Regions from separate parts of the Inediibacterium massiliense genome, predicted to be linked through region 1. Evidence: riboswitches for the same ligand, from Rfam matches in the RefSeq annotation. Region 1 holds a riboswitch; the other holds the start of a gene.
The links. A riboswitch is a leader RNA that binds a small molecule or an ion and turns the genes downstream of it on or off. The one in region 1 is predicted to bind cobalamin.
Positions count from the first base shown of each region.

Region 2: linked by a shared signal. The riboswitch ahead of BN2409_RS10720 (cobyrinic acid a,c-diamide synthase CobB) and the one ahead of BN2409_RS03420 (S8 family serine peptidase) in region 1 are both predicted to bind cobalamin.

Region 1 covers NZ_LN876585.1:111,518-127,048, reverse strand. Annotated here, with positions in the region: gene BN2409_RS03435 (S-layer homology domain-containing protein) at 1-539, opposite strand, end outside; gene BN2409_RS03430 (Ig-like domain-containing protein) at 654-6,086, opposite strand; gene BN2409_RS03425 (S-layer homology domain-containing protein) at 6,147-7,535, opposite strand; gene BN2409_RS03420 (S8 family serine peptidase) at 7,562-11,605, opposite strand; cobalamin riboswitch at 11,740-11,919, opposite strand; gene BN2409_RS03415 (S-layer homology domain-containing protein) at 12,085-15,531, opposite strand, start outside.
Region 2 covers NZ_LN876587.1:449,267-464,797, forward strand. Annotated here, with positions in the region: gene BN2409_RS10650 (DUF503 domain-containing protein) at 1-246, shown strand, start outside; gene nth (endonuclease III) at 266-916, shown strand; gene pnuC (nicotinamide riboside transporter PnuC) at 1,005-1,703, opposite strand; gene BN2409_RS10665 (PfkB family carbohydrate kinase) at 1,703-2,611, opposite strand; gene BN2409_RS10670 (ADP-ribosylglycohydrolase family protein) at 2,598-3,593, opposite strand; gene BN2409_RS10675 (GntR family transcriptional regulator) at 3,802-4,527, shown strand; gene BN2409_RS10680 (DUF2238 domain-containing protein) at 4,612-5,289, shown strand; gene BN2409_RS10685 (cell division protein FtsA) at 5,543-7,540, shown strand; gene BN2409_RS10690 (VanW family protein) at 7,827-9,278, shown strand; gene BN2409_RS10695 (DUF2225 domain-containing protein) at 9,303-9,995, shown strand; gene BN2409_RS10700 (esterase/lipase family protein) at 10,341-11,690, shown strand; gene cobU (bifunctional adenosylcobinamide kinase/adenosylcobinamide-phosphate guanylyltransferase) at 11,824-12,384, shown strand; gene cobS (adenosylcobinamide-GDP ribazoletransferase) at 12,394-13,134, shown strand; gene cobC (alpha-ribazole phosphatase) at 13,131-13,718, shown strand; cobalamin riboswitch at 13,782-13,962, shown strand; gene BN2409_RS10720 (cobyrinic acid a,c-diamide synthase CobB) at 14,052-15,452, shown strand; gene BN2409_RS10725 (cobyric acid synthase) at 15,442-15,531, shown strand, end outside.

The DNA.
Region 1 (15,531 bases):
CCTTTGTCTTTTTCTCTTTGCCCTGCAATACTGGAAAAATATCCCTCTGTTGCTTCATAAGAAATTCCTTCTTCATTGAATATCTTTCTTGTAATTTTTCCTACTGTATCATTTTTATGAATTTCTATATTGGATTTACTTAATATTTTTCCATTATATCCTTCAACGGATAAATTTACATAGAGTTTTTTATCTGAAGATCCTCCACTTGAATCCTTTTTTGTTTGAAAAGTAAACTCTTCTTTTTCTCCACTAATATTTATTTTTCCTTTATAATCTTTTCCTTCTTCTACCTGAAATGAAAATTGAAACTGTCCTTTTTCATCTGTCATCTCTTCATCTATGTATGCTTTTTTATTTCTACCTTCTACTTTAATCATCACAGGCTTTTGTTTATAATCTGAATATCCTTGTATAGATATATTTTTATGATCTACATGAATATCCACATCTATTTGTGCAAAAGCTGGGACGGTAAAGGCTATTGTCAATAACAAAGATAGAAATATACTAAAAATCCTATATTGTCTTTTTTTCATCTTCCTTCTTCCTTTCTTGATAATAGGTATAAGCCTTATCTAGACCTATACCTATCTTTTTTGTAAATATTAGAAAATTATTATATTTAAAACTCATAAATGGTTTTAGAAATTTTAATTTTCCACTGGAATCACTATTTTTCTAGATAATGAATTCATATCCTCTTCATTATCCCATACAAATGCTTTTACCGTATATTTCCCAATTTCAGGTACTAAAAATGCTCCTAGCATATTTACTTCTTCTTTTGGTTCAATCTCTCTACTTACTACACTATAGTTGATCATTTTATTGTTTTCATCATATAAAGCAACAATCAAACTTGCTTCTTGATCTCTTTCTTTTAAATTTTTTACTTTAATAATCACATAAGCTTCTTCATTATTTTTGAAAGCTTCATTTCCAATTCTCTCTATTTGAAAATCATTTTTATCTTCTAGTTCTACTTTTTCTACTGGATTTTTAATAAAATCATAAATAGAACCTTTTTTATCTAAAGCGTATAAATACTGTTCTAAAGCACGTACTACTTGTTCCGTAGTCATCCCTACATCTCCTATGCTCTTGAAGCTTCCATCTTTATTTTGCATACTCAATAAATATTCTATTACATTTTTTCCATCTTTCATAAAGCTTTCATCTAAAGGATTTTTTTCGTTTAAAGACATAGACATTAATGCTAGTGCTGAAGTCTCTACACTACTTTTTCCTAATCCAAAGCCTCCATCTTTATTTTGTTTTGTTTCTAATTGTTTAAATGTTTCATCTATTACAGATTTTACTTCTTGGTTTTCTTTAGAATATTTACTTAATGCAGTTAAGATAAATAAAGCTCCATCATCAAGGTAGGATTGACCACCATATTTTGTTTCTAACTTTAATGCTCCATTTTCTTGTTGTTCTAATAAATTTTTGATTAAATCATCTCTTGTAAAACTACATTCCTTTGGAAGCTTATAATCTATTGCATCTAATGCTAATAATCCAAATGGTAATGTGTATGCACTTTTATCTTTTTCTAAATTTAATTTGCAAATTTCTTGATAAAAATTATGTCCTCCAATATGCTCTGGATTTCCTCCTGCTGATAAAATACCTAATATAAATTTACCATACGCTCCTGCATCTTTTTTAGGAAGAGTATTGCCTTCATTTAAAAGCTCTAAATAATTTTTAGGTACTTCTTTACCTGCTCTTGCAATGCCTATTGCTTTCCAGTGATCTGCTCCATTAAAATTATTTATTAACCAATTGCTTCCTTTGTCTACTGCTTTTTGCACTTCTTCTTTCATATTTTTTTCTTCTTTTTGATCTGCAATTTCACTCCATTTTGGAGTTTTTCCTTCCATTCCCTCTGCACTATAGTACCATAAAATTTTATCTCCATCTTTTACAACTGAATTCATATCTCCTACTTGATCATTGATGGTATACATCCAACCACCCATGCCTTGGTTTTCAATTCCACAAATAGAAGTTACCATACTTCCATTCATAGTATATATAGGAGTAGTAGCTTGTAATGCTCCTATAGGAGTAAATCCTCCACTATGTTTTTTATTGTTGATAACTACCTCTTTTGCTTTATAACAAATATCATATTTTTCTCCTACTGGAACTACAATAGCTGTATAAACAGTACAAGTTTTTTCTGGTTCCTCTACTGGTTCTTCTATTTCTCCAAATTTTACTAAATAATTGTTGTATCCAGCATTTTTTAAATCTACAAGAGTATAAAGGGCCCATTGAGTTCCTGCAACCCAGCTTCTGTTGTTTGAGCTATCTCCTTCTTTGTTGTCAAAGGAATGATTCTTTTTCCAAAGATTAAACAATGCATCTATTGGATTTTTTCCATTTTTAGTCCATTCCTTAGAAGTAATATTCTCCCCTACTGCCAAAAGACCACTTAATGCATGTGCATGATTATCTGTCATATATGTTTTACTACAAAAGCCTCCATCTTCCTTTTGGATGTCTTTTAGATATTGAATAGCTTTTTGTATACTTTCATCTACTAAAGCTTCACCTTTATGGTTGCTCAAAGCTTTAAGAGCATAGCCTGTATTGACTGGTACAGGAGAATCTCCTCTTTCCTTAAATCCACCATTCTCTGTTTGTGCTGCAAATATTATTTTCAAAGCTTTGTCTACATTATAATTTACTTTTTTATCTGGATATTTTTTATTAAATTCATCTAGAGCAATGACTGCTTTTAATTCATTTAAACTAGCAAAATTTTGTTCTCCATTATCTAGATATTCTTTAACTTCATTGACTAAATTTCTTCCTTCAAAGTTTGTAGGATCTTCTCCTAAATCAAGGCAAATTAATACTTGTGGAATCACACTAGTTATTCTTTCTAAATTCATATCATATTTTGTACAATATTTTTTTTGTGCTCCTATTCCCCATTTTGTTAAATCTGCTCCTGCTTTTGCTAAGGTAGCACTTTCCCAAGCATCCAAACAACCTTGATTTTCTCTATAATAAATTTCTTGATAATATTTTTTTACTCCTTCTGTAAGCTGAGCAATAGTGTGATTTGCTTCTTCATCTATATCTACTACCATTAATGAAATAGTACTTTGAATATTTGTATCTTTTACTTGTACAGAAATATCTACTGATCCTTTTTGTATTCCTGTAAAAATTCCATCTTGAATTGTCCCTACTTTTTCATCTGAACTATTCCAAATTAAATTTGGATTTTCAAGTTCATTTTCATCTTCATCAAAAACTTTTACTTCTAATTTTAAAGTATTTCCCTTTACTACTGCTGTATTTTCTGGTTCCGTAATGATTGCTTTATTCGGTGCTTTATATACTACCAAAACTTGAACGGTTAGATCTGTATAGATCTTTTCATCATCTTTTGATTGAATACGAATCGTTCCTATTCCTTTTTTTAGTCCTATAATTTTTCCATCTTCTACTTTTACAATGTCAGGGTTTAAGCTTTCCCAAACCAAATTTGGATTTTCAATGGTTTGACCTTTTTCATCAATAGCTTGTACCTTTACTTCTTTTGTTTCTCCTTTTTGAATAGATAAATCCTTAGATTCAATTTTTATTTCTTTTATTTTTACAATTTCTATATCTCCATGCTTAATAGAATGATACATAGATTTTTCTTTACTTAAATCTGCTAATGCAGCTAAAGCATATTGTTCTTGTTTTGTATCACTAGGATTAGTATTACCTTTTATAGTCGGTCTAAATTTTTGACCATCCTTTAATTTTAACAACCCATCTAAAAGATAAATATTATTCCCATATTCATCTTTTTTTACCCAAGGATCAGAATATAAGTCTTCTCCTGCTGCTATCAATCCTTGTATTGCCAAAGATGTAGTTTCACAATTTTGGATAATTCCATTTTCATCTTGTAATTTTTTTAAGTCGTCTTGAATGATTTTTATTGTATCATTGACTCCATCTATCTTTTTATGATTAGATAAAGCAATCATTGCAATAGATTTACTACTTAAACTTGATGAATTTTTTACTTTATTGATTAAATATTTTATTGCTTTTTCTTTATCATATGACGCATTTGCCATATCTAATGCAATAATAGCATCAGATAAATTTGCTACATCCAATTCTTCATAAAAAGGTTTAGAAGCATTTAAAATCTTTTCTATTTGATCTTTTCCATTATAATTTTTAGGATCTTTTCCTAATGCAACAGCTGTAATAATATTTTTTGCATAATCACTAAAGTTTGCATAATATTTTCCATATACATTTGCTTTATCTTCTATGATAGATGGATCTACTCCTATATGTCTAAGTCCTAAAGTTGTATAATATTCATATTTATCATTACTACTTGCAAAGCCTTCTTGAATGTCAGCTATTGCCTTTTGAATTTTTTCTTTTCTAGATATAATTTTTAAAGTAATCGTTTTAGTAACTTTGTCTTCAATAGAAGCAGTAATAGAAACTTCTCCTATAGCTTTAGCAGTAAAAATATTATCTTTAAATTCTGCAATATCATCTGGTGAAATGCTCCATTTTATATCTGGATTCTCAATGATCTCCCCACCTGTATCATATGCAGCTGCAGTTATTTTTATCTTTCTACCTTCTTCTATTTCTACTACATCACCATCTACTTTAATTTCTATTTTATCAGGTGTTACATCTACGATCTCTAGGTCAATAGATTCCTCAATAGTTTGTAATTTTGCAGTTATTTTTACTTTTCCTAAATCTTTTGCAGTTAAAATTCCTTTTTTTTCATCTATTTTTGCAATAGATGGATCACTACTAGACCATGTCAATTTTTCAGAAGCAATATATTTTCCATTTGCATCGAAAACTTTTCCTGATAATGAAACAATCTTTCCTATTTTAATTTGTGTTTGATCATTTGGAACTTTTATTTGAATCGTATGAGGCGTACCTAATTTTATTTTTATTTCATGAAACATAGATTTTTCTGTGTAAAAATCTATTAATGCAGCAAACACAGCTTTTGTTGCTTCTTCATTTAATTTATCGTTTGAGGACTGATCTGTTTCTTTAAAAATCTCTCCATTTTTTAATGTAAATAATTGATCTAAAATCGTAATACTTGTACCATCTTGAGTTTTTTTCCATTTATCTTGATAAATATCTACTTTTGCGGCAGCTAATGCTTGAAGAACTAGAGCAGTTTTTTTAGCACTTTTTGTTTCTATATCTTCTTTTGTTTCTCCATATACTCCACAATTTAATTGTTCACTTTTTATAAAATTCACCATTTTGTCTATTAAAGAATCTTCTATTTTATCCTTATGACTGCAAAGAGCAATCAATGTAATACAAGTTTTCTCTAAATGTCCACTAGGTGCTCCACTAAATTCCTTCACACAAGCTCGATTACCTTCTTCAGTAATTTTACTATTTAAAAACTTCATAGCTTTGTCTACATCATATTCTGCTCCTGCCATATCTAATGCCAAAATACAATAAGCTACTTCATCTGCCATATCACAAAGAGCTTCTCTTGTTTTAAAATATCCTTCTGGCTCTTGGCATTTTACTAAAAATTCTACATAATTTTTTCCATTATAGTTAGTAGGATCTAAACCTGCTGCAATAATCCCCATAATGGCTTTTGCATATTCTTTTGAGGTATTACCGCTCCATACACTTCCTACCTCAAATTTAAAATTGTCTATTTCAAGCTTACCTTGAATATCTTTTACATCTACTCTTGCTCTATTGAGTGCCATAGCAGTAAGATAATCATATTCTGAAATTTTAGCATAATGCTTTTTCAAATCCTCTATAGCTACCTTGAATTTTGTTTGATCATCTTCTACTGTTTTTCCTTCCATGAAAGAATTCATAGATCTTACTGAATAATCTTCATCTATATTATTTTCTTCTACTTTCTCTTTAGAAGAATCTTTATAGACTTCATCTTCTACTGTATTTTCTTGTACTTGAAATGCTTCATTTTCTTGAGCCATTGAAAAATGAAAACCAGTACTTGTAAAGATCATTGTAAAGATCATTAAAAAAGATATCCATGATTTTATATTTCTTTTGTCCATTTTCGTACCTCCTTTATTTTTTGAATCATTAGCATTTTAATCTTTCTCCTTTCTTGTGTGTTAAAATTTATGAACTGTTTTTAAAAGATTATAAAGGATTTGTGCTCCTTGAGCTCTTGTTGCATTTTCTTTTGGTGAAAATAAATTTTCTCCTACTCCTTTTAACAATCCATTACTCACAGCAATAGAAACTGATTCCTTTGCCCAGTTTGAAATATTTTCTTCATCTGTAAAATAAATATCTGTTTTCTTTACTTTTTCTGGTTCTATGATAGATAGAGCCTTTGTAATCATCACTGCCATTTCTTCTCTTGTAATATTTTTATTTGGATAAAACTTTCCATCTGATCCTTTTGCAATATCCAAATTTGCAGCAGCTTCTACATAAGGTGCATACCAAGCATTTTCTTCTACATCTGTAAATCTTTTTTGATCCTTTTGTATCTCCGTTCCTAAAACACTTACAATCATTTTTGCAAATTGTGCTCTTGTAATATTTTCATTGGGCGCAAAATTCACTGGATCTACTCCTGATACTACTTGTCTTGCTGCCATTACTTCAATAGCATGTTCTCCCCAATGATGATTTGTATCTTCAAATTTCTTTGTAGATAACATGATTCCATAAGCTCCTGTTTCATCAATAGAAGCCACTACTTTGTTATTTTTCATATCAATAGAGCTATCTATATACTCCCAATTCTTTTTTTGTTCATTCCAATGATACAATCCCAATTTTTCTGCTGATTGTCCATTAAGATGGGAAGAATCATAAGACATCTCCATTTTTATTGATTTTTCATTTTTGGGTATTTCTTTTACTTCATAAGTTTGTCCTATTTTTTTTGTATCTACCATATCCTTTGTATTTTTTTCATATACTCCAATAGCATCTTGAATAAATTCTCCCTTTGAATTCATCACTTTTACTTCTCGGATCTCTTCATTCAAAGAATCAGTTTTATCTTGTGGTTTCTTTACGAAACCACCACCTCCACCACCGCCTCCTCCAGAGCTTGGTGTGGATCCTCCAGAAGAATTAGTACCTCCATTTCCTGTTGATTCTCCTGAATTTTGATTCTTTTTTTCTATTTGAAAAGAAACCCTATTTTCTCTATTGAATGCTTTTAGTACAATAAAATATTGACCTTCTTCCATATCCTTTGGAATTTTAAAATGAATTTGAAAATTTCCATTTGTATCTGTAATACATTGATCCACATAATAAGCAGATTGCTTTTGTCCCTCTACCCTTATGGTCACAATTCCCTTTGAAACAGGTTGTTCATCATAAATCAACTTACCTATTCCTTTAATTTCTTCATTTTTATCAATCTTTGTTTTTTCTAGTTGTAAAGATAACACACATTTTTCATCTGCAAAGCTTGAAATACTTAATGCAATTGTAAATAGTAAAGCGAAAAATATATACATTCCTTTTTTGACCAACTCTTTCCCTCCTCACTAAAAATTTTTTATTTTATCTCAAATGTAGATAATTGTTTCATAGCCAAAGGTTTCATTCCTTCTAAGCTCTCCCAAATATACGCTTCTACTTCATATTTTCCTATTTGGTGAATAGGTATTTCCACTTCACATGGACCTTGTTCATTTAGGAATTTTGTATCCATAAAACAACTTCTATTTTCTTCATTTTTTACTTGAAGAATCACTATTCCTTTTGTTTTTTCCTTTTGATCCGTCTCTATTTTTGCATAGATTTTATCATCTTTAGAAAATGCTTGATTTTCATTTTTAGATGCATCTATCATTTTTATACCGACTTTTTGAATAGGCAAATTACAAATATCTATCTTTTCCATAATCTTTGAAGTAATATCCATATTATTTTTATCTACTGCTTCAAAGTAAATAATATATTCTCCAAAGTAATCATTTTCATGAGGTACCCATGTTTTTTCAAAGATACTCTTTTGATTTTCTTCAAAGGCATCTACTACAATTCCTTTATTATCTTTTATAGTTACTATCCAATCTACCTTTTGATCTGCTTTAGCATAGATCATTACTGGATTTTCAGATGAAATATTTCCTTTTCTATACGCCTTCGTTTGTACATGAATTTGTAAAGGATTTTTTTGTTCTTCTTCTACTGTTATTTCTACTGGAATTTGATTTAAAATATCTCCTGTATCTCCATCTTTTACTAAAATAGATCCTATATATATTCCTGCTTTATCATTTCCTTGTATTTTTGCTTTTTTTGTACATTTTTCTCCTACCTTTGTGTATTCAGGTGTAGAATCTATAAAAACTTCTACCTCTTCTTTTGCATTATTTACATTGATCATTTTTTTTGAATACCTAATTTGTGTTGGATTGTTTAAAAATTCAGGATAATTTTTCAATCCTGTATTTACAATTTTTACCTTGTACTCTCCTGGCATCAATCCCATTATATGAATAGATTCATTTGAATCATTATTAGTAGATGCATAAATCACCTTCCCGTTTTGATTACATAAATATAAATCAAAATTATCTATATCTGAACAATCTATAGGTTCAATCTCTACATGAAATAAAATATTTGGATCTTCTTCTGTAATTTTAATCACATCACTATATTCATATTTCATATCACAATTTTCATTTATGCCAGATGTTATGACTTTTTCTTCTGTATTAGATGTCCTGGAAAAATCGATTAATTTTGTTCCTTCAATGACAATATTTCTATCTTTATTTGTTCTATTTGTAAATTCAAAATCTTTTTCTATTTCTTCATTGATATGAATCTTAGATGAAAAAATATCTGGTTGAGATACGAAACCTTTATAGTGAATAAGCATTTCATATGCTGCTGTATTAGATGCATATCCATAGTTAGTTACTTGATTGCTTCCATTTTCTTGAGATGTGTACAAATCAATTTCCCAATTTCCACTTTGTGGCTTATCAATAACTAAAACATTATTCCTACCAAATCCTTTTCCTAGTGTGAAACTAGCTAATTCTCCAGATGGATTAAATAAATATCCTTCTATAGATCCCTTTTGTCCTTGTTCATTTTCTACATTGTTAATTTGTATCTCCATTTTTTCTATTCCATTCGGAACATTAAAAAAGTGTCTATTATATTTTGCTGTCTCTGCTTTTCCTGATATTTTACATTCATATTGATTATCACCTTTTAAATTCAATCCTTTTGCAATAGTAATAGGAAGTTCGCCTTCTATCCATTTTGTATCTTTACTATCTATTTGAATCACATCATGATATAATCCAGGCTTCAGTTCATCTTCTATCCTTACACAAAAATGTGCATATCCATTGGCTGGTATATCTATCTTATCTGTATCAAAAGAATACCAATTTCCATCATTTTCTTTAGTTAAATTTAAATAAACAGGTTCGTCCTCATTATTTTTAATTTCTACCATTACCTCTTTTGGAACTTCTCCATTTCTTACAAAAATTCCATTAGAATAATTCAATTTTTCACTATAATCTGTATTCACTTCAATAGAATATTTTTTTGCATCTTGATTTTCTTTCATATATTCATAAGATTTTAAAATATCTACAAGACCTTTTCCTTGTTCAATTTGGTTATATCCTTCTAGTTTTCTTGCCGTATTTTGAAGAGCCTCTGTCATAAGATCTATAGAAATTCTTTCATTATTTCCAACGATTCCTTCATCCCTTGCAGCTTGTAATAATAATGCAACAATTCCTGCTGTATGAGGGGATGACATACTTGTTCCTTGATATACAGCATAACCCCTGTTATTATACTTTCCAGAATTAATATCCCATACTGGTACACATGAAAGTGCTGTTCCAGGAGATAGTATAGTTGGTTTTACTGCTCCATCTTCTCTAGGCCCTACAGATGAAAAATACCAAAGCATTTCTTTTGGTACAAAATATCCATAGTCTTTTTTCCATGTATCACTTTCAATATACGCCCCAGAAGTAATAGCCAAATCTGCATCTCCAGGAGATCCTATTGTGTTGATTCCTGGTCCTTCATTTCCAGCTGAAATACAAAAGATCGTTCCATATTTTTGAGTCAATTCATCTGCTAATAAAGCTTCGATATTTTTTCCATCATTAATATCTAATGAAGCACCAAGACTCATATTCACTATGTCTGCCCCATGCTCTGCTGCATAATTCATTGCTTTTATAATAGATTGGGTACTTCCTTTCCCATTTGTACCTAAAACCTTAAGAGCCATAATATTGGCTCCTGGAGCCACCCCTTTTAAGTCTTTCCCGTTTCCTGCTGCAATACCTGCTACATGGGTTCCATGCTCTCCTCCATCAAAGGCAATATTTAAAAATATTTCATTATCTCTTTTTTCCAATTTACTCACTACAAAATTCACTACTGCATCTGGGTATTGCTTTTCATATCTCATTCTTGGAAAATTTGTTACATATCTCTTATTTTCTTTTTGAACCCCTTCATCATAAGGTTTTAGCGGTTGTTCATTTCTAAAATCACCATCTAAATCTGTATCTACATAAACGATTTTATATTCATTATTTTCATCCTTGGTAATTAAAATAGGATAATTATCTGTTTTTCCATTAAAATTGAATTCCGTCAATTTAACATTTGGATCAAATCCAAATTCTTCAAAAAACTGTTCACTAATTACTCCCATATAAACTTCTTCTCCAGCTGGTATGTCATCTGGCAGGATCCATGAATATCCATTTGCTTTTACCTCTTTTTTATGTTCTTCATTTGAAACATCCTCTACAATACATATCTTATCTGCAACTACATCTCCTTCGCCTGTAAAATCCTTAATATCTACAATTTTAATTTTTCCATTTGTAGTTTTTTGAAGCATTTCATGTCCTGGATCAATTCCTGTATCTAAAATTGCAATTGTAACATCTTCTCCATATTTACCATAATCAGATTGAAATTTATTTACATATGTATCATCTAAGGTAGTTAATAATTTTTCTGTTATTTCTCTTTCAAACTGTGGTTCTAATAAACGTTCTTCTTTTTCATATACAGATTGAATTACTGTTTCTTCTGGTTTTTCATAAACTTCTTCTTGTACAGTAGTACTTCTAGAATCTAATTTTCTCATTGTAAAATTTTTCAAATCTGATTTTTCTTCTTCTGTTATACTTTGAATCATCTTATAAAATTTTTTTGAAATTCTTTTTTCATTTTCTAAACTGTTCATTTCCCTTGGATCTAGGGAAAAAGTATTAGGCGAAGAAATATTTTTTATTCCATTCACATCTAATAATTCTTGTGCTTGATCCTTAGAAATCGTAATAGAATATATATCCTCTGTTAATTTTTCTATATGTTCTATTCCCTTTCGTTCCAATTCTTTTTCTACATTTGAATTATTATTTTGTAGAATCAAATTTAGAGTGTCATTTTCTTCATTTTCTGTATTTAATATATGATGCAATTGAACTTTCGCATCATTACAAGATTCCCCATACCCTATATGAATAGATCCAAAGAGTAAGCATACTAGGATTATTACAGAAAACGTTCTTTTCCTTTTCATCTTTTTATCCTCCTATTTTATTTTTAAATTTAAAACAACAAAAAAAATCTTAACTTCCAATAAAAGTTAAGATTTTCTATATCCATAGATTATATAATCACAAATCTTTGTACTTTCCCTTTTCACGGAAGGTTAGATACACAAATATTTAGGCAGGTCTCCTGACTTATGGATCATAGCTTTTCTTTGCCTTCCCAGTTTCCCAGTGGCATATTAAAGAATAGCTTCCCATTTACAGTGGCCGGACCGTTTAGGATTTTCACCTAATTCCCTTTTCATCTGCTATAAACAGAACCTAAATTATTTTTATGTAATTTTAGTCATATTTTGTTTACAGAAAACGTAATATGTCAAATTTTGTACATTTCATATGTTATACGAATTGGTTTTTTTTTTCAATGTTGTATTTCATTGGTTTTTCATTATATTATGGCAAAATAAGAAAATACTAGATATTTATCTAGTATTTTCTTATTTTTTTATTGAATGTTATGATATAACTGATTTAACATGACAGCAGCTTGAGCTCTATTGGCATTTTGTTTTGGCATAAAGGTGCCATCTGGCATACCCCTGATCATAGATTCTTTTACGCACAATGCTACCTTTTCATTTGCCCAAGAAGCTATATTTGTTTTGTCATTAAATCTTTCTAATTCATTTATATTTGCTTTTTCTTTTCCTTTTTGTATGAGTACCTTTCCAATAATGGTTGTCATTTCTTCTCTTGTAATTTTTCCATTTGGATCAAATATCGTTTCACTTCTTCCTCTTACGAATCCATTTTTGTAAGCAGTTTTTACATATGGAGTATACCAAGCAGTATCCTCTATATCTGTAAAGCTTACTTTTTCATTTTCTATGTTTAATCCAAGCATTTTTGTAATGAGAGTTGCAAATTCTGCTCTTGTGATAGATGCACTAGGGTCAAATACATCTTCACTTCTTCCACTAATGATTCCTTTTTGAGCCATTTCTTCTATCGCTTCTTTTGCCCATTCATAACCAATTAGATCATTAAAAGTTGATTTTATTTCTGTTTTTTCTACTTTATTTGCAAAATATTTACTAAAGTGAGTAGTTTCAAAAGTTACCATCTTCGTAACAGGATCATATACTCCACCCATATTTTCTATGATACCATTATCTTTTAGATAGAAGGCTTGTACTACTTCTCCATTTTTTATGTCTCCCTTATATGGAATATATAATTTTATAGGTTGTTCAAATGCAGTGATTTTTTTATCTCCTGCTTTGATATTTACATCTACTACAATACTATTTTGAGGTACTTTATTTTTTTGAAGAGCTAATAATTCATTGACTTCTAATTTTTTAACATTGAAAACTAATTCTTTTTCTGTTGCTTGATCATTAAATGTACCTTTTTTCATTTCAATCTCTGTAATTTCTGTATTAATTTGCACTTTTTCCATTCCAATTTCTCTCATATCTTTAATGAAAGTATCTGGAAGGCTAGTTTCTATTTCTTTTTGATTCATTTTAGGTATTTGAAGAGTTAATTTTTTCTCTAGAGATTTAGATATTTCAATATGATTATTAGATAATTTACCTTTCATGTCTTTTGTAATTTGTACAATATCTTTTGCAAGAGTATTTATCTCATTTTTATTGAGTTCTAAAATTACCTTATCTCCCTCAACTTTTAATTGTTCTTTTTTAATTTCTTTGATTCCTGCTTTTTGAACTGCTTTTTCTGCTGCCTTAATTGCATGTTTTTTGATTTCTGTTCCTTGATCTTGTCCTATATTTTTAATTAATTTTCCTGCTATATCTATCATATCTACTGCAACTTTACTTATTTCTTTTGCATCATTGATTTGATCCATTGCCTCTAATGTATTATTCATATCCTTTACTGCTACTTTGCTTGCTTCTTTTTTATCTTCAACCTTTGTTAATTTTTCTGATGATAAGGTAATCATTTTCAAAACTTCATTACTTTTGTTTGCTACATCTTTTGCTGCATTTTCTGTATTTATTTTTTCTAGGGCTTTTCCAATAATATTTGAAACATCCTTTGCATCCTTGATTAAATGATTTGCATCTTTTTCTGATTTTATTTCTTTTGATGTTTTTTCTAATTTATTGGTTGCATCCTTTACTGCATTTGTAACATCTTTTTCAGTTGCATTTTTGTCATTAACTACATTTTGTTCTTTATTATATTCTGGATTGTCTACTTTAATAGGACCTCCTCCGCCCCCTCTAGTGCTTCCAGTTTGTGCTTTCCCTGATACGGTTATTTCTATAGGTATGGGTCTTACAATATCTACATATCCTTCCTTATCTACTTTTTCTGCTCCTATTGTATAAGTTCCTGGTTTGTCAAATTTAATAATCCCTTTTCCATTTTGATCTGTAGTCACAATTTTTCCATCCATTTCATATGGCTTATGATTTACATATATTTTTGCACCCTCTATCAGTTTTTGATAAGTAGGTCCTCTTTTATTTTTATCTTTTAATATGGTTATTTCTCCATCTAATGTCAATGCAACTTCTTCACCTGGTGCTATAGTGGTTTTATCTGCAGATATTTTTGTAAACCATGTAAGGAATCCATTCACCCCAAAGAAAATTTCTATTTTATCTCCATCTTTTAATTTATAATTCTCTACTCCATAATCTGGAAGCCACCCATTTACTCTATACATCCATCCAGATGAATGTTTGTATTTAAATTCTTTGTCTTTCCCAATTCTAGAAATATAGCATGACCATCCATAATCCTCAAAATTATAATCATCTATGTTTTTATTTTTTAATGCTTGTACAAAAGCATGGGCTACTGTAGGCCCTGAAAATCTTTCTTTTGGCCAACCATTAGATGGTGTGGCAGTCGGATGAGTTGATTTTGTTAAATATGGATCTAAATCAAATACTCCAACTTCTAAATTGTCATCATATAATACTATCTTTTCATATCCTTCTATGCGAATAGATACATTTACTTTCTTATTTTCATCTATATTTCCTTGTGATTCTTTTACTACTACTTCTAACTCTTTGCTAAAATCTGAAACATTTCCTAAGGAGTCTATTGCTTTTATTTTATATTTATAATTTTGTTTTGGTTCAATCTTTGTATCTACATATGTATCATTATTAGAATGTCCGATGAGCTTATTGTCTCTATAAATTTCATATATTTTTATTTCTGATGAGTCTTTTGCAAAAAGACTTAAAGATACTCTTTTCCCATTATTTTCTTTTAATTGTAATTCTACATCTTTAGGACTTTCTGTATCTTCAAAAACCCCATATATGCCATCTGTATTGATTTGAGCTGAAACCACATTATTTATTTTATTGCTATTTATGTACTTCCATCTTTTATCACTTACATCATAAGCATATAATGACACTTTATCTTTATTTGCACTATCTGTGGAAATCCCAATTTCAAATATTTTATCTAGGCTTATGCCTTTAAATTTTAATTCTACTGTTTTTCCTGCTTTTTTAAGTCCATTACTAACACTAATATTTTTTTCATTAATTTGAACTCTTGAATTCTCTTGAATATCTGAATTTTTTAAATTCAAATAAATTCCATCTTGGAAAAATAAAATTGAATCATTAGAAGGCTTTACTTCTTCTCCAAATTGATATTCTTTTTCTCCCTTTGTAGCAAAAGAAAATTCCTGTACTTCTCCTTCAATTTTAACTTTCCCTGTATATAATTTTCCTCCATCTACTGTAATAGTAAAACTATATTTACCATGTATATCTGTAAAATTTTGATATTCATAAACAGATTGATCTCGATCATAAACAGTCAATGTTGCTGGCTTTTGTGTATAATCAGAAGTTCCTTGAATTGTAACTTTAGATTTTCCTAAATATTCAATATCTACATTATTTGCATAAGAAGGTATTATAAATGATAATAATAAAACAAA
Region 2 (15,531 bases), on a different contig from region 1:
TATGAACCGAATTCTTTAAAAGAAAAAAGACACATTATAAAAAGCTTGATAGGAAGAATACAATCAAGATTTAATGTATCAGTAGCAGAAGTAGGTGAGAATGAAAAATGGAGAAGTGCATTGATTGGATTTGCTTGTGTAACGAATACTACAAAACATGCCAATCAAATGATTAATAATATTATAAAGTTTATAGAAGGAGATAATCGGGTAGAAATTGTAAAGTGGGACATGGAAATATTGTAAACGAAAGGAAGAAAGCTGAATGAAAAAAAAATCTCTTACAAAAAAAGAAATTCATACTGTATTAAATAAATTGTATCAAATGTATCCAGAAGCTGTTTGTGAGCTTGTATTTCAAAGTCCATTTGAACTTTTGATTTCTACCATATTGTCTGCTCAATGTACAGATGTACGTGTTAATAAAGTGACAAAAGAATTATATAAAAAATACAATACGCCCCAAGCTTTTATTACATTAACAGAGGAAGAGTTAGGAGAAAAAATTAGAAGCTGTGGATTTTATAGAACAAAATCAAAGAATATATTGGCTACTTGTAGAATTTTAATAGAAGAATATAATGGAGAAGTTCCATCAAGTAGAGAAGAACTTATGAAACTTCCTGGAGTAGGAAGAAAAACAGCAAATGTAGTCATGAGCAATGCTTTTTCAAAGCCTGCTATTGCAGTAGATACTCATGTATTTAGAGTGTCAAATCGAATAGGTCTCGCCAGTAGTAATAATGTAGAGGAAACAGAACAGCAGCTTATGAAAAATATAGAAAAAGAGAAATGGTCTGATGCACATCACTGGCTCATTTATCATGGAAGAAGAGTATGTAAGGCAAGAAAGCCTTTATGTGAGGAATGTTCTCTTTGTGAGGAATGTTTATATTATAAAGAAATGATAAAATGAGAGAAAGACTCTTAAAATAGGTTCTTAGTTGCAAAAAACTTCAGCATATGTGTTATCATTGATCCACACAATTTGCTGAAGTTTTTTATTATAGACTCGTGTTTTCTTGATGACTTAGTTTTGTCCAGTTTATATAGCCATATGCAGAGTTAAATAAATAAGCTACCCACATAACAATCATTGTGATACTTCCCTGTGGAGTATTTAATAATAAAGTCCACATTACGATGGATACAATATTTACAATGATCCATAACAGCCATTGTTCTTTATATCTTAAAACTTGCAGAATAAGTGCCATTACAGATGAAATGGTTGTAATGGAATCTATTAATTGAAGATTTCCATCTAACATGCTTAAAATCTTCCAATATCCAAGTATACATAAAATTAAAGTAATGAATAATAATGCTAGGGATTTTTTTGTTAATTCTTTAGCAATTACATTACCATCTTCATTTTCTTTATTTTTCCAAAGAAAAAAGCCAATGGCATTCATAGGCAAGAAATAAACTGCATTGAGCATGACTTCTCCAAATAGTTTGTTTTGATAACTAAGATAAGCATATAAAGCAACATTTATTGTAGCAAAAAAATATGTAGAGATTTTACCTTTTGCACAAAGAACTACGCCAATAATTCCGGTAACTCCACTTATAAGAGCAATTAAGCTATCTTTCCAAATAAAACTTAGACTAATCATTATTAAAGTAGATAATACTAGCCATACAATTTCAAATTTCGACCAGTCATCAAAATAACTTATAATACTTTTTTTATTATTCATCACAATACATAATCCTCCTTAGAAAATTCTTCTTTTTTCATTATGGGTCCTTGAGTTTCCACTATTTTAGCAGAGACCATATTTGCAATTTTACAAGCATTTTCATAATCATATCCCATAGAAGTGGCTGCAATAATAGTTCCTATATGACTATCACCTGCTCCTATTGTATCTACAACATTGGCTGATCTTCCTTTTATCAATTTATGATCTTTTCCATTAAAAAACATTACTCCGTTAGGACCTAGGGTTACAAATACAATATTATTTGTTTGTGCATATAATTTATTAGAAGCTTCTACAACTGTTTTTTCACCAGTGTAATCTAAAATCTCCTTTTCGTTTAAATGGATAATAGGTGATAAATCAAATATTTTCTTTAGAACAGGTTTGGCAATATATGTAATTCTAGGTCCAGGTGCAAAATATATATTTTTTATATTTTGTTTGCATAGCCAAGAAGATATTACATGACCGCTTGGGCCCTCTATTTCATATCCAGATATATAAATATTTTGATATAAACTCGTATCTAAATTTTCTAACCACTGGGATTGAAAATCACATTCTATTCCTTGAAGTGTGATAAAAGTTCTTTCACCAGTATCTTCTACTAAACATAGACAATAGCCATTATCCTTTTGATGATCCTCAATAAATATTTTGTAATCATTTCTTTTTAGTTCTTTTTTTACAAGATCTCCGTAAGGACCATTGCCTACAGGGACAATTAAGCTATGATCCACATGAAAATTTTTTAATATATTGGAAACATTATAAGCACAACCGCCTACCATTATGGTTTGTTCTTTACTTGTAATATCTTCTCCTGTTTGGGGGAGGATAGGTATTTTCATTACAATATCTACTATGGCAGCTCCTAAAACTAAAGTTTTAATGTTGCTCACCTCTTTTTTCGTTTAATGTATTTATATAATGAAATAAATTTATATCATTAGATACATTGATTTGATCAATATATTTTTGATCAATACTTTTATATCCTTTTAAGGCTCCACAGATAGCTGTTGCCATAGCTCCAATAGTATCTGTATCTCCACCTAAATTGGCGCAAAGCAGACTACACTTTACAGGATCTTGAGCATAATAAGCTATAGATAAAGCTGTAGGAACAGATTCACTCATTAAAACTCCAGAACCTATAGTGTTATATATTTCTTCTAAGAATTTTTCATCTTCTCCTTTATATTTGTGTGCAAGTTGTACTCCCAATTTAATTCTTGAACTTAACAGAGGATTGAAGGTCTCGTTTCCTAAACGTAAGGCAAGACTTTCTATCTCAAAGACATCTTGTAAGATATCTTTAAATTCATTATTATAAAATGCAGAACTTACAGCCATTGCGATCATAGAAGCTCCTGCAATAGTGATATCACTACTATGAGTAATTTTAGAAATATGATATACATAGTCAGCAAGTTCTTTTTTTTGTTTAGGATCAAATAAACAGCCTATAGGTGCGATTCTCATAGCTGCTCCATTTGTTTGTGCATTGTTAGTTATAATACTTGCGTCTTTACCTTCTTTAAATTTTAGTAATGCTTCCTTGGAAGTAGGACCTAAAATGTTATTGTCAAAGGCATTTTCTTTTTCTGCCCATTTAAGCATTCTTTGGGCTATATCATAAACATTGATTTTAAAATGATTTGCAAATAGTGAATCTAATAAGATGAGAGCTTGTGATGTATCATCTGTAAATTGTCCCTTTATAAAATTACAAGCTACTTCATTTTCCTTAGGACCATCTAAAAAGCCATCTATTTTTCCAAAATATGCTTTTACTTTTCTTCTGCTCCACAGCTCTGAAGGCATTCCCATAGCATCTCCCAATGCCATGCCGTATAGAGTGCCTGCTATTTTATCTATCATGCGTTGATCACCTCAATCTAATTAATATAAATATAACAAGTTGTATTATGAAGATAACAACATATATTATAATAATAGATTGTTTTTATGTCAATAAATTTGAGTACGAATTTGTTATATTATAAAACAGGTATTTTATTAGCTTGAAATGTTATACAATAGGTAGGTATAATACTAACATAAGGAATATCAATAAGGAGATTATGATATGAAAAGTATGTTACCCAAGTATTATTTAATAAAAGAAAGTATTATCAATAAAATAAATAAAGAAGAGATATATGTCAATGAGCTTCTTCCTTCAGAAAGAGAGCTTATGGAAGAATATAAAGTAAGCAGAATAACAGTCAGAAGGGCTATTGAGGAATTAGAAAAGGAAGGATATATATACAAAATACAAGGAAAGGGAAGTTTTGTGAAAGGAGATCATTTAAAACAAGGTCTTACAAAAGTACATAGCTATACAGAAAGTATACAACAGCAGGGGATGAAACCTAGCAGGAAAGTTTTATATTCCAATATAGAAAAACCTGATAAAAAAAGAAGAAATATATTTAATATACAAAGTGAAGAGGATCTGTTTGTTTTAGAACGTATTTATTATGCGGATCAAGATCCTATCTGTGTTACAAAAGCCATGTTGCCTTATAAATTATTTCCTAAAATAGAATGTTTCGACTTTTCCAATCATTCATTATATGCAATTTTAGAAAATTTTTATCATCTAAAGATTACTAGAGCAACCCAAAGTTTAGAGGCTGTTATTGCTCCAGAACATGTATCACAACACTTGAATTTAGGAAGTGGTTTTCCTGTATTGTTGTTTAGGGCGGTTACATTTGGAATGATTAATAATGTTGAGGTTCCATTTGAAACTTACAAATCTTATTATAAAACAGATAAAATTAAATATTATATTGATCAAGTAAGATAATACAATAAAAATATTCATATAAACCTTTTGGTGAAAAATATAAGCAAAGGTTTTATATGGTATCTTTGCGAGAGGAATTTTTATATGGATAAAAATAATAAAATCATATTTTCTATTTTACTGACAAGTTTTATGGGGGTATTTATTTGGTCTTTTATCAATCCTAAGGATTTGTTTACATGGTTTTTGGAGGTGGCTCCAGCGGTAATAGGGCTGATTGTGGTATTCATTACTTTTAAAAGGTTTAGATTATCTACTCTTTTGTATGGATTAATATGGATACATGCAGTTATTCTGGTGATTGGAGGTCACTATACCTATGCAGAGATGCCACTATTTAATTGGCTTAAGGATAGTTTTGATTTAAGTAGAAATTATTATGATAGATTTGGTCATTTTTTTCAAGGATTTGTACCTGCTATGATTACAAGAGAAATACTTTTGCGTAAATCTACATTAGAGAAAGGAAAGTTATTGAATTTTATTATTGTTTCTATTTGTTTAGCCATTAGTGCAATTTATGAATTGATAGAATGGTTTGTGGCAGAATTAACAGGTACTGCTGCAGAAGCATTTTTAGGAACACAAGGGGATGTATGGGATACACAGTGGGACATGTTTATGGCATTATGTGGAGCTGTTATTTCCTTGATCTTTCTCAGCAAAATACATGATCGTATTTTAAAGAAAGAACAATTATGGATAAATGAAAAAAGGATGGAGGATCATAATTATGAGATCAACTATACAACTACTGATTAGATTGATTTTATCTAAAACTGATTCAAAAAACGACTCTTAAATAAGCTGAATTATTATATAACTAATAACTTTAAAAATCGTACTTTAAGACTATAGACTTTAATCTATAAGTAAAATATCTTTTAGAAAATAGTATTCTAAAGGATATTTTTTAGATAATGAGAGTAAAAAGGAAAAAAGGAAATTGTAAAATTATGAAGAATATAATAAAATTAAGTAAAAAGAAGGTTTGAAGTTGAAAGAGGTGCGAATTATGACAAAATCCATAATGGGAAAAATTGCTCCTTATGAAGCTGTTTTTTCATTGGATATTGGAACAAAGAGTATAACTGGAATTGTTGCAAAGAAACAAGATGAAAAGTTTATTATAGTAGATACGGAGATTATGGAATATTCTGAGCGAGCTATGTATGATGGACAAATTCATGATATTGATAAAGTAGCTAGGGCAGCTACCATTGTAAAAGAGAAACTAGAGGAAAGACTGGGATTTCAGTTAACAGAAGTCGCTATTGCAGCAGCAGGTAGAGCATTGAAAACCCATAGAGTTCAAGTAGGTATGGATATTGATTCTACAAAAGAAATTGATCAAGCTACTATTCAAAGCCTAGAAATAGAAGGAATTCAGAAAGCTCAAAAAATATTAGATGGCGAAAATATGAAAGATGTTAAATATTATTGTGTAGGACATACAGTGATCCATTATTATTTAAATGGAAGTATGATTACATCCTTAAAAGGACATAGAGGAGATAAAATAGAAGCAGATATATTGGCTACATTTCTTCCTCATGTAGTTGTAGATAGCTTGTATGCAGTAATGGATAAGATAGGACTTGAAGTAGTTTATTTAACCCTAGAGCCTATTGCAGCGATTCATGTGGCTATACCCCCTAAAGTAAGGCTTTTAAATTTAGCTTTAGTAGATATTGGGGCAGGGACATCAGATATTGCCATCACACAAGATGGTACAATTGTATCTTATGCCATGGCATCTATTGCAGGAGATGAAATTACAGAAGCTATTGCAAAAGAATTTTTACTAGATTTTGATACAGCTGAAAAGTTAAAAATAGATTTAAATCAAAATGAAAGTCATACTTTTGAAGATATTGTAGGAATTTCTTATACTATGACTACAGAAGAAATTGTAAAAAGAATTGCTTTGGCTATAGAAAATCTTGCAAAAGAAATTTCTCAAAAGATTATAGAATATAATGGAAAAGCTCCCAGTGCAGTATTTTGTATAGGAGGAGGAAGCCAAATTCCAACACTTACTCAATATATAGCCGATGATTTAGGATTAAAGGAAGAAAGGGTTGTAGTAAGAGGAACAGAAATTATACAAAATGTAGAGTTTTTATGTGAAAAATTACAAGGACCAGAGTTTATTACACCAATAGGAATTTGTATGATTAGTACAAAAGAACAAGCTGAAAATTTTATCAAGGTAGGTGTCAATGAGAATGTAGTAAAGTTGTTTCAGACCAAAGAGCTTTTTGTATCGGATGCTTTAATTAAAGCAGGAGTGAATGCTAAACAGTTAATTGGAAGAAGTGGAAAAAATTTAAATCTATTTATAAATGGTGAAAAGAAATTGATCAAAGGTACTTTTGGAGAAGCTGCTCAAATTTATGTGAATGGAAAATTGTCTAATTTAGATGAAAGAATTTATCATATGGATCAAATTATCTTTCATCCTGCTGTAAATGGACAGGATGGAGTGTTATCTTTAAAAGATTTTATAGAAAAAACAGGAGTTGTACGATTGAATGATGTAGAGATTCATTTGGTGAATCATGTATTAGTCAATGAAGAGAAAAAAGATGTAGATTATATTTTAAAAGATGGGGATCAAATCACTACTACAGAGATCCATAATGTATTAGAGGTTTTAAAGAAATTTAATATAGAGGAAGAACAATATCATATATATGTAAATGGAATAGAGGCAGATCCATATTTTATACTAAAAAGTGAAGATGAGATTGTGATTTGTGAAAAAGGAGAAAAAATATCTAACGATGCAAAACTTATTAAAGAAGATACAATAAAAATAACAGTAAATAATGAAGAAATAGAAATGCTTAAAAAAGGAAAAGAACCTATTTTTGTAGATATATTTGATTATTTTGATTTTGATAGAACAAAAGCTCAAGGAACACTGATTATGGAGTTAAATGGAGAAAGAGCGGCTTATACAGATTCTATTCAAGATGGAGATAGAATAGAAATATATTGGAAAAAATGAACTAGAGCATAGCTCTAGTAATTTTTTGTGAGATAAAAAAGAGAGGGAAAAAATTCCCTCATCTTAAAAGGGGGAAAAAACTGTGGGTTTTTGTTCACTACATAGTATGCATGTACAAAAAAAACGTTACACAAAATGGAAAATGGATCAAAAAGTATCCTCTATGCTAGAAAATAAATATGATGTATAGTAATAAGGGAAACTATATTATTTGTACTACAGATATAAGTCATTTAATACAATAGTATATATAATATTTATCGCAGAATAGGAAGGAGGAGTTATTTTGAGCGAAAATATAAAGAGCAAAGAAAAGAAGTTAAAGCTTGGTACTGGTCTTATTATTGTATTATTAAGTTTTCTTTTGTCTATTACGGCAATTGGATTCTTTTTACTATATCAAGATACTATTTATGATGGTGTAAATATAGAGAATCTAGATGTAGGTGGAATTTCTATCATGGAAGCTCAAGAGAAAGCAAGAAATCATTTTGATACTATAGGGATAGATGGCAAAATTTGTTTTTCTTATGGAGATAAAAATTGGGAGGTAAGTAGTAAAGACATTGGATATACTTATGATTATACAAAAGCTGTCCAAGAGGCTTATCAAGTGGGAAGAGAGGGAAGTTATTTTGAAAGATTACAGACTATTCTTTCCCTGTATAAAAATCCTTATTCTATAAGCTTAAAACCTATTTATGATCATGAAAAAATGAATCAATTTATAGATACTATTGAAAATGAAATTAATAAAAAGGAAAAAGATGCAACGATTACAAGAAGTGGTGGCAGATTTCATATTACCAATGAAGTGGTGGGATTACAGTTAGATGTAAAAAAAACACAACAGCTTGTAGGGGAATCATTGAAAAATACGAAACTTAAAGAAGATATATATATTCAGTTATCTGTATCAAGTATTTCTCCTAAAGTAAGTGCAGAAAGTTTAAGCACGATCCAAGATGTATTAGGAGAGTATGAAACTACTTTCAATGCTTCTAATGCAAGTAGAAGTGAAAATATAAGATTATCTGCAAAATCAATCAATGGAACTGTTTTAATGCCTACAGAAGTTTTTTCTTTTAATGATGTTGTAGGACCAAGAAGTAAAGAAAAAGGATATCAAGGAGCTACTGTGATATTTGAAGGAGAATTTGTAGAAGGATTAGGAGGTGGCGTTTGTCAGACTTCTAGTACTTTATATAATGCAGTACTTTTAAGTAATTTAGATACTGTACAAAGAGTAAAACATACTATTCCATCTACTTATGTTCCAAAAGGAAGAGATGCAACCGTATCTTATGGAGTATTAGACTTTAAATTTAAAAATTCAACTGCAAATCCAGTTTATATAGAAAGCTATGTAGGTGGAAATAAGGTTAAATTTAGAATTTATGGACATAAAGCAGATTCAAGGAGAGTAGAAATTCAATCTATAGAAAATGAAGTGATCAAAAGACCAATAGAAGTCAAATATGATTCTACACTTGCAGAAGGAAAAGAAAGAATAGAGCAAAAAGGAAGAGATGGATATAAAGTTAGTACCTATAAAATTGTATGTGAAAATGGGAAAGAAATAGAGAGAAAACAAATTTCAAATGATTATTATAAGCCTAAAACTCAGGTTGTTGTAAAAGGAACTAAAAAAGCAACTCCATCTAATTCTGTAAAGACTCAGAAAAAGGAAGATCATAAGGAAACAAATATTCCTTCTCATGATCAAACTATTTATTGATACAAAAGATAAAGAGGTGAAGGAATGGCAGTACCACCATTATATGATAAAGAAGTACATTGTCCTGTGTGTAAAAATGTATTTTCTACGAAAAAGGTAAGAAGCTCAGCCATTCGAATAGATAAAAGAGACACAGACTTTTGTGTTTATTATAAAGGAGTAAACCCTATTTATTATGGGGTATTTGTATGTCCTAATTGTGGATATAGTGCACTAGAGAGTGTATTTGGAGAAATGAGTCCTTCAGGAAGAAAAACAATTGAAGAAAATATTTCAAAGTATTGGGTACAAAGAAGTTATGGAGAAGAAAGAACTATTTATGAAGCTATTGAAACCTATAAACTTGCTATAGTTTGTGCTCAATTGTTAAATCAAAAAAATGGGATTCTAGGAACACTATGTCTTAGGCTAGCTTGGATGTATAGGTATATTCATAATGCAAGAGAAATACATTTTATAGAGCATGCAACAATTTGTTTTGAACAAGCATTTCTTTATGAACCATTACCCATAGGAAATATGGATGAAGTATCCTTACTGTATTTATTAGGTGAACTCAATAGAAGACTTCAAAAATATGATGAATCTATTGATTGGTTTAATAAAACAGTGAATAATAGAGCTATCAAGCAAAAAAAGAAATTAGATACACAAGCAAGAGAACAGTGGAGAATTGCGAAAGAAGCATATAGACAACAAAAAGAAGAAGGAGCATAAAAAAGTTACTACAATAAGTAGTCACTCTAGCTTATAGATAAAGTCATAAAAAAAGTCACTAATTTTCAAATTTGGAAAATATAAAGAAACGCTCGAAAATAGCATTACAAACTCGCTATGCTCAAACAGTGTAATGCTAAGCATTTTCTCACTTATTCTATATTTTCACAAATTCTCAATAATTGTTTCTAATTTTTATGACTTTGCTAAAAGATAGTTTGTCTTCAGTCTGAAGTTACTACAAATAAGTAGTAACTTTATTTTTTTAGAAATATAAAGAACAAATTTGTAGTATATATGTATTAGAGGGGTGGAAATAGAGAGAGGATACAAGGGGGGAGAAGGATGCATCCACTTTTAGCTACCGTAGGAATGTTAGAGCTTATGAGGATGGGAACACAAGAAATAAAAAAGCCTATTGTATTTGTACCGGGTCTTTATGGATCTATGGGAGAAGATATTATTCCTGGAACTGGTGAATGGGGATTTGGAATGGCAGCTTCTGTTTATGAGCCGTTTATAGAAATATTAACCAATATGGGTTATGAAAAGGAAAAAGATTTATTTATATGTTTTTATGATTGGAGAAAAGATTGTAGATTTTCTTCAGAGGAATATCTTCAAAAGACAATTTATCAAGCAAAAGCTCAAACAAGAAGTAAAAAAGTAAACTTAATTTGCCATAGTATGGGAGGATTGGTAGCAAGAGCTTATGTACAAGGAAATCAGTATGGTTATGATGTAGATCAATTGATTTTTATAGGAACACCTAATGGAGGATCTGCAAATGCTTATTATTTTTGGGCAGGAGGAGAGCTCCCATATGAAAGAAATATAAAATCTAGTATATTTACTACTTTATTAGAAGGATATCTGTGGATATTAGAAAAAAAATATAAAAATGAAAATACTATGGAGGTAATTCGTAAACATCTACAAGGGGTAAAGGATCTTTTGCCTAGCAAGACATATGGAAATTACCTTTATTATATAGGAAACAAGCAAAATACCAATTATATCTCATATAAAGAAATGAATTATCATAATGAATTTTTAGATGAATTAAATGATAAAAAAGGTATTCTTAAAAATAGAAAAATACAAGTTACTTTAATTGGAGGAAAGAGTATCAATACCAATCAAAAATTACAAATAGATAGAAGATATAAAAATGAAGATGAGAGATGGAAGGATGGAAAAGTAGTAGGTTCATATCAGTCAAAGGAAGGGGATGGAACAGTCCTTTTAGATAGTTTATGTGAAATAGAAGGAGATACTTATGTTTTTGAGGCAACTCATACTGAAATTTTACAAAGATGTAAATTTATCCTTCAAGAAAAACTAGGAATAAAAGAAGATATATCGTATAAGGAAAGCATGCCATCAGTAGATGACTATGTAAGTGTTTTAGTGAGTGGCAAAGGACAAATTCGGATTAAAACTTATGAGAGAGGGAATAATATTTTATTATATGATGGAACAAAGCGCCACAAAGATATATATGTACAAAAGACGGATGAGAAAAATATATGGATACTTATAAAAGGTTTCTCAGATAAGCATTTATATATGGAATATACACCTATGGAGAAAGAGCCTATAGAGATTGTGATCAGAGATCATTTAGGGAGAAAGAAAAAAATTCAAGAAAGAAAAGGATATATGCAACAAGCTTATAAAATTAATTTATCCTAGAATTGCATGTGTATAAAAAATTTGATATAGTTAAGAAGGCATTTTGTCCCTCATGGGGACATATTTTTTTGAATATCTAGGGAATCTAAAATTTTAAAATAATAGATGATTTAAGAAAGTAAGAGGTGATTTTATGGCAGGGAAAATTACCCTTGTAACAGGAGGAGCAAGAAGTGGAAAAAGCAGCTATGCAGAACATCTTGCAAAAACTTCACAGGGATTCGTAGCTTATTTAGCTACAGCGATTGCATTTGATGAGGGAATGAAAGATAGAATCAAAAAACATCAAGCTTCAAGGCCTAGTGAGTGGACAACTTATGAAGGATATAAGGATGTATACAAAATAATAAAAGAGATTGGTTTAAAGCATCAAACCATTCTTTTAGATTGTGTAACCATTATGACAACAAATTTAATGTTTGAATGTGAAGAGGATTGGGAAAATATAAGTCATGAAAAAATAGATGAAATAGAAACATATATTCAGGATCAAATGATAAAACTTATAGAAGAGATTAGAAAAAATAATATTTGGTGTATCATGGTTACCAATGAAGTTGGAATGGGTATTGTTCCTGAAAACAGAATGTCTCGTATTTTTAGAGATATAGCAGGAAGAATGAATCAAATGATAGCGAAAAAAGCAGATGAAGTATATTTTACTGTATCTGGTATTCCTATGAAGATTAAGTAGGAGGAAATTATGAAAAGACTAATTTTAATGATTCAATTTTTCACAAGAATACCCATTTCTGTAAATTTAGAAGTAACAGAAGAAGATTTTTCAGAGGGAATTGTTTATTTTCCTCTTGTAGGGCTTATTATTGGAATGTTTATCGTATCGTTATATTACATAGGATATAAATTAGGAGGAATTTTATTAGGAAGTGTGCTTTGTGTAACAGGAGAGGTTTTTATTACAGGAGGTCTTCACTTAGATGGATTAGGAGATACCTTTGATGGAGTATATAGCAATCGTCCCAAAGATCAAATATTAGAAATTATGAAAGACAGTAGACTTGGAACAAATGCTGCTTTGGCTATATTTTTAACTCTTTTATTGAAAATATCATTCATTTTTTCACTTCCTGTTCCATATGTGTATGGTGTACTTATTGTCATGCCTACTTTTTCAAAATTATGTGTTGTATATGCAGCAAGATTTTCTACTTATGCAAGAAAAAGTGGTATGGGAAACTTTTTTATAGGAAAAACAAACAATAAACATCTTATAATTGCTATTGTTTCATCTATAATTATTGGGTTGATTTATATAAAGGCGATTCCTTTTGTACTAGTAGGGTATTTATTCAGTATAGGATATGTAAAACATATTACAGACAAGATTGGTGGAATGACAGGAGATACCTTAGGAGCCATATCTGAACTTGCAGAAATTGTTTATTTATTTTATTTTTTAATTTTGGAAAAGGTGATTTTATGAATTTAATTTTGATAAGACATGGAGAAATTGAGGAGAATCATAAAGGATTATATTGTGGTTTTATAGATTCTTCTTTAACAGAAAGAGGGATTTTACAAGCCAAAGAAATGAGTGAAAAATTAAGAGAAGAAAAGATCGATATGATTATCAGTAGTAATTTAAAAAGAACAATAGAAACAGCAAATATGATTCATAAGCATCATTCTATAAAAATGACCCAAGATGAAAATCTAAGAGAAATGAATTTTGGGCTGTGGGAAGGATTAGATTATCATACTATAAAAGAAAAATACCCAAAAGAGCTTGAAAAGTGGCAAAAAGATTGGGTAGAGTATCAAGTTCCACAAGGAGAAAGTTTGATGCAAATGTATGAAAGAGTGGTAAAAGTCATCGAAAAAATACAAAAAGAATATGAAAATCAAAATATTTTAATAGTATCTCATGCAGGATGTATTCGTGCTATTGTATCTTATTTAATAGGAAATGGAGTAAAAGATTATTGGAGATATAAAATAGAAAATTGTAGAATAACCAAAATAGAAATTGTAGACGATTTTCCAGTCCTAACAGCTTTAAATCAGTAATAAAAATAAATACATATGTGAAAAATATTGAAATGAAAAAGATATTTTGATACCATGAGATAAGACAAATAAATGAGAACAGGTGCCGAAAGGCTTAAAAAGGAAGTTCGGTGAAAATCCGATACAGCCCCCGCTACTGTAAGTGAGGATGAAATCGACAAAATGTCACTTGGATGATCCAAGGAAGGCGTCGAAAGTAAGGTGATTCACGAGTCAGGAGACTTTCCTGTTTTTATGGATTTTGTACCTTCGGCGGGAAGGGAAAAGAACGATTGTATGTTCGTGCCCTAGCCATTGATGGTTAGGGTATTTTATTATGAAGGGATGATCAATATGAACCTACCTAGATTTGTACTGGCTGGAACTCAAAGTGGAGTTGGGAAAACCACTGTATCTATAGGGATTATGGCGGCTCTTACAAGAAGAGGGATAAATATAGCTCCATTTAAAGTAGGCCCAGATTATATAGATCCAGCTTTTCATACATTTGTCACAAATAATAAATCAAGAAATTTAGATAGCTGGCTTTTAGAAGAAGACACAATCAAAAGACTATTTATAAAAAATGCAAGAGGAAAAATTTCTATCATAGAAGGTGTTATGGGACTTTATGATGGATATGGTACAAGTAAAGACGAGGGAAGTACAGCTCATGTATCTAAAATATTAAAATCACCTGTTATTTTGATTGCAAATGGAAAAGGTGTCTCCACCAGTGCAGCAGCACAAATTTTAGGATATAAAATATATGATGAGGATGTAAACATTCAAGGAGTTATTTTAAATAATATATCAGGGGATGCTCATTATGAGCTTTTAAAAGAAAGTATTGAAAGAGATACAAATATAAAATGCGTTGGATATTTAAAGCCAAATCAAAATATTTCCCTTGAAAGTAGACATTTAGGACTTATTCCTAGTGTAGAAGTAAAAGATCTAAAAGACAAAATAAATACTATTGCAGATATGGTAGAAGAGACCATTGATCTAGATGCATTAATCAAAATTGCTCAAGAGGCAGAAGCTTTAGAAGATTTTACATATGAAGAAGAAAAAATTGTGAAGAATGTAAATATTGGAGTAGCTTTTGATGAAGCATTTAATTTCTATTATGAAGATAATTTAGATCTTTTAAAAGAGATGGGAGCAAATCTCATTTATTTTAGTCCTTTAAAAGATCAATCCATTCCTAAGAATATTCACGGTTTGTATATAGGCGGGGGGTTTCCAGAAGTATTTGCAAAAGAATTATCAGAAAACGTTTTAATGAGGGAATCTATAAAAGAGCATATAAAAAATGGAGTTCCTACTTATGCAGAATGTGGAGGGCTTATGTATCTTACAAAAGCTATTACTACATTAGAGGAAGAAACTTATGAAATGGTGGGTGTATTTGATACAATAGCAAAGATGACAACAAGGCTTCAAAGATTTGGATATGTCCATGTAAATATAGATAAACCGTGTAGTATTTCTAAAGAGAAAAGTTATATCAAAGCTCATGAATTTCATCGTTCATTGATTGAAGAAAACGAAACAATGGAATATGCTTATGTTGTAGATAAAATAAAAAATGAAAAAAAGATCAAAAGCTGGGGATGTGGAGTGAAAAAATATAATGCATTAGGAGCATATGCTCATATTCATTTTTATAGCAATAAAAATATTGCACAATCTTTTTTAAAAAATTGTTCGAATTATAAGGATAGGAGTTGTACAACCTATGAAAAATAAATCTTTAATGTTTCAAGGAACAGCATCTTCTGTAGGAAAGAGCCTTCTTACAGCTGCTTTTTGTAGAATTTTTTATGAA